DNA from 2 places in the Micromonospora sp. NPDC049900 genome. Region 1 is predicted to be linked to the other one. Evidence: riboswitches for the same ligand, from Rfam matches in the RefSeq annotation. Region 1 holds a riboswitch; the other holds the start of a gene.
The links. Region 1 has a riboswitch for cobalamin ahead of ACIBMZ_RS22465 (peptidase). Riboswitches for the same ligand answer to the same signal wherever they lie in the genome.

Region 2: linked by a shared signal. The riboswitch ahead of ACIBMZ_RS15505 (energy-coupling factor ABC transporter permease) and the one ahead of ACIBMZ_RS22465 (peptidase) in region 1 are both predicted to bind cobalamin.

What each region holds. Positions count from the first base shown of each region.
Region 1 is NZ_JBITKM010000011.1:83,433-85,623, reverse strand. Features, by position in the region: gene ACIBMZ_RS22470 (hypothetical protein) at 1-218, opposite strand, end outside; gene ACIBMZ_RS22465 (peptidase) at 260-1,315, opposite strand; cobalamin riboswitch at 1,414-1,543, opposite strand; gene ACIBMZ_RS22460 (DUF4240 domain-containing protein) at 1,647-2,186, shown strand.
Region 2 is NZ_JBITKM010000005.1:362,223-364,413, reverse strand. Features, by position in the region: gene ACIBMZ_RS15515 (roadblock/LC7 domain-containing protein) at 1-281, shown strand, start outside; gene ACIBMZ_RS15510 (DUF2267 domain-containing protein) at 286-690, opposite strand; cobalamin riboswitch at 816-991, shown strand; gene ACIBMZ_RS15505 (energy-coupling factor ABC transporter permease) at 1,021-1,713, shown strand; gene ACIBMZ_RS15500 (energy-coupling factor ABC transporter substrate-binding protein) at 1,710-2,039, shown strand; gene cbiQ (cobalt ECF transporter T component CbiQ) at 2,039-2,191, shown strand, end outside.

The DNA of each region.
Region 1 (2,191 bases):
GCCAGTCCGGTGGCCGGGTCGCCGAGCGCGCACGCCACCTGGACGCCGCCACCGAGCGGACCGTAGTCGACCACGACGGTGACCCCCGTCGTGCCGGTGCAGGCGGCGGCGTGGGCGGCGCGCGGCGACGGTTCGACGGCGATCAGGCCGAGCGCGACGACGGCCGCTGCCAACAGGCCGGCGAACCACCGGCGGGCGGGACTCTGGACATGGGACATGGGCGCTCCTTCGTCTGGGGGAACGGGGATCGGTTTGTGGTTCAGGGGCAGGGCAGGGTGGGTGCGCCGGTGGCGGCACCGGCAGACGAGAGCCGTGCGTACCCGGTGCCGGTGAGACCGAGGACGGCCTGGGCGGTGGCGCGGGTGGCGGTGCCCGGGTCGAAGGTGCCGCCGTCGAAGTCGACGGCCCCCCGGTCGGCTGTCGGCGCGCCGCAGCCGACCTGCAACCCGGCCAGGAAGATCCGGGCCCGCAGCCAGGACAGCGGTCGGCCACCGTCGCGTAGCGCCTGCGCCGCCAGCCCGGTGCTGTTGGCGTTGGCGATCCCGTCGGCGTTGGCGAAGCCGCCGTCGACCCGCTGCACCGACACCAGCCAGTGCAGTGCCGCGGCGGCGGCGGAGTGCCGTCCGGCGGCCCGCAACGCCTGCGCCACGAGGGCGGTGGCGTCCACGTCAGAGCTACAGACCGGCTGCGCCGGCAGCACCGGGTAACCACCGTCCGGGCACCGGGTGCCGACCAGCCACCCGGCGGCCGAGGGGGGCGTACCCGCTGCGGTCCGACGCAACGCGAGGATCGCGAAGGACTGGCTGAACGTGTTGCTGTAGTCGCCCCACGCCGACCGGTCGGTGAACCGGCCGTCGGGCGCCTGCAACCCGCGCAGCCGGGCGATCAGGTCCACCCCGCCGACGTCGGTCGGGTCGCCGCCGCGTACCGCGACGGCGAGGGCGAGCTTGGCGGTCGCGCCCGCGTACGCCTCGGTGGTGCCGTCGCCGACGTAGCCGTCGCGGACGTCCGGGCGGGTGACCCAGTCCAGCGCGGACGCACCGAAGTCGTCGGCGACACCGGCGGCGGCGAAGGCGAGGACCGCGTCGAGGGTCAACCCCTGGTCCGGGTACGCGACGCCGTCGAAGACGGTCTCGAATCGTTCCCCGTCGACCAGTTGGCGGGCCAGCCAACCGGCGGCGGCGTCGGACCGGACGCTACCCACCTGGACGGGGGCGGCGGTCGCCGGACCGGTGAGAGTCAGGGTGAGGGTGAGGGCGGCGAACACGCCGCAGAGGAGGGTGAGCAGGCGGTACCGGCTCAGGCGGACGACCATCGGGCGCGCCTTTCCGGCCCGGCGGTCGTCAGGAACCCGGCCCGCCCGTCAGGACGTGGCTGGCCGGCCTCCGACCCGTGGGCCACGACGGGTGAGGAGCAGGGACTCGCGGACACGTCGGGTATTCGGGCTCGCCACCGGGGTAACCCCCGGCGGCCCACCGTTGCGGGCCAGCGCCGGACTTCGACCGGACTTCCCCCACACGTGACCGCGGCTGTGGAATTGTCGGGCCAGTCTGGTCGGCTCCCGCCGCCGCTGTCAATGTGCGACCGGTCGCACGCGGTGCGTCACGTCGGCTCCCACTGTCGGTGCTCGCGGTTATCGTCCGACCATGACGAACAGTGATCTTGAGGTCTCCCCGACGCTGCCGACGGCCGAGGAGGAGGACCGCTTCTGGGCGCTGGTGGAGCAGGCGTGGGCCGGACTGGGTCCGGAGCAGGCGGTGCTGCGTCGCGCCCTGGTCGACCGCGATCCCGCGCACGACGACGGGTACGCCATGGACCGGTGGCTCGACCCCTTCGTCGCCGAACTACGTCGGCTCTCCACCGAGCTGCCCCGCGCCGAGCTGGTCGCCCTCGACCGGGTGGTCGAGCGCAAGCTGTACGACATCGACCGCGCCGACATCCACGAGATCACCGACGGCTCCGACGACGGTTTCCTGTACGCGCGCGGCCACATCGTGGCGCTGGGCCGGGAGTTCTACGAGGCGGTCAAGGCGAATCCGGTGACGGCGGTGCCCGACGCCGGCTGCGAGGGCTTCTGCTACCTCTTCTCCCACCTGCACCACGAGCGGTTCGGCGACTGGCCGGACACCGGCTCGGGGATCAGCCGGGAGTCGTGCACGAATCCGGCCGGCTGGGCCGACGCGTAGCGCAC
Region 2 (2,191 bases), on a different contig from region 1:
AGATCGCCGAGCAACTGTCCAGTGTGGTCTGTGGGCTTCAGGCGTTGGGTCTGGCCGCCGCACGATTGTGCGGCAACGGCGAGCTGCATCAGGTGGTGGTGCAGATGTCGCGGGCGTTCCTGTTCCACGCCACCGCCGGCAACGGGGCGATCCTCACCGTCGGTATCGACGGTTCGGCGGAGGTCGGGGACATGGCGTACGAGGTCGCCCTGTTCTGTGCGCAGGCCGGCGATCACCTGCCGGTGTACGTGGAGCCGGCGCCCCACCTGACCGGCCGGTGATCCGCTAGCCGCGGTCGCGCTGCGCGTCGTAGGACGGCGCCGGGTTGGCCACCTGCCACAGTTCGGCCGGCAGGTTCGCGATGACGTCGTCGTATGCGGCGGGGGCGACGTCACCTCGAATGGTGTCCAGGACCGCCCGGATGCCGGCCTCGGCCAGGTCGGGGTCGACGTCGGCCCGGCCGCCGACGCGTTGGACGAACACGTCGAGCCCGAAGCGTTCGGCGGTCTCGCTGGGCGCGAACGTGTACGCCCGCAGCCCTTCCGGGAGTTGCTCGGCCAGGTCCCGGGCCTCGCCTCCGTCGATCCGCTCGGCCAGCGTGGTCAGGGTTGCGCGCGCGATGGCGGTCGCCTGCTCCGTCGACGCGCCGGTGCGGTTCGCCACCGAGTCGATGAACTCGTTCTCGTCCAACCCGCCGGCCCCTTTCTCGCAACGGATCTGGCGTCTACCCGGGAATCGTCGTGACAAACGGCACTCTTCACCCGAGTACGGTCGTCGGGGTATCGACGAGTCTTGTGCGCCGGTGCGCGGAACGGATAACGTCTCGCCGTCGCGGTAATGGGAAGCCGGTGTGAGACCGGCGCGGCCCTCGCCACTGTGACCGGGGAGTTCACTCCGACTTGTACGCCACTGGGTCCGTGGAGGACCTGGGAAGGCCGGAGTTCGCGACGATCCGGGAGCCAGGAGACCGACCCCGACGTGTGATCTCGTCCACGAGGTGTTGGAAGGGGAGGTCGACTCATGCACATCGCTGAGGGCTACCTACCACCGGTGCAGGCGGCGGCATGGTTCGCGGTCTCGACGCCGTTCGTCATCCACGGTGCACGCAACCTGGTCCAGCAGGTCCGCGCGAATCCCGACGCGAAGCTGTTGCTCGGCGCGGCCGGGGCGTTCACCTTCGTCCTGTCGGCGCTGAAGATCCCTTCGGTGACCGGCTCCTGTTCCCATCCGACCGGTGTGGGGCTCGGGGCGATCCTGTTCCGGGCACCGGTGATGAGTGTGCTCGGCACGATCGTGCTGCTGTTCCAGGCACTCCTGCTGGCGCACGGCGGGTTGAGCACGCTCGGCGCGAACGTCTTCTCGATGGCCATCGTCGGCCCCTGGGTGGCCTTCGGCGTGTACGCGCTGGTCCGCCGGCTCGGTGGCGGCCTCGGCATCTCGGTGTTCTTCGCCGCCGCCCTGGCCGATCTGGCGACCTACTGCGTGACCAGTGCGCAGCTCGCGTTGGCCTTCCCCGACCCGGATTCGGGCTTCGTCGGCGCGCTTGCCAAGTTCGGGTCCATCTTCGCGGTCACCCAGATCCCGCTGGCGATCAGCGAGGGGCTGCTCACCGTCCTGGTGGTGCGGTTGCTGGTCCGGGTGAGTCCGCAGGAACTCCGCCGGCTCGGCGTACTGCGCCGTCCGGCCCCGACGACCGAGGGAGCGGTGGCGTGAAGTCGTTCGGCCGGACCAACCTGTTGTTGCTGCTCGCCGTGGTGGCGTTGGCGGTGGCGCCGCTGGTGCTGGGGCTGGGCAGCGGCGATGAGCCGTTCACCGGTGCCGACGCCCTCGCCGAGGAGGCGATCGTCAACGACCATCCCGACTACGAGCCGTGGTTCAGCTCGATCTACGAGCCGCCGTCGGGTGAGATCGAGTCGGCGTTGTTCGCGCTCCAGGCCGCCCTCGGGGCCGGTTTCCTCGGCTACTACTTCGGGGTCGCCCGGACCCGGCAGCGGCTGCGTGGCGAGCAGTCCGCGACCGGGGAGAAGACCACCGACTAGTGCTCGCGTTGGACGTGGCGGCGTACGCCAGCCCCTGGCGGTGCCGCCACCCGGCGGAGAAGGCCCTGTTGGCCCTGGGGCTGCTGGGTTGTGCGCTGCTCCTGCCGCCGTGGCCGGGCGCCCTGGTGGTGGGCCTGACCGCGACGGTGGCG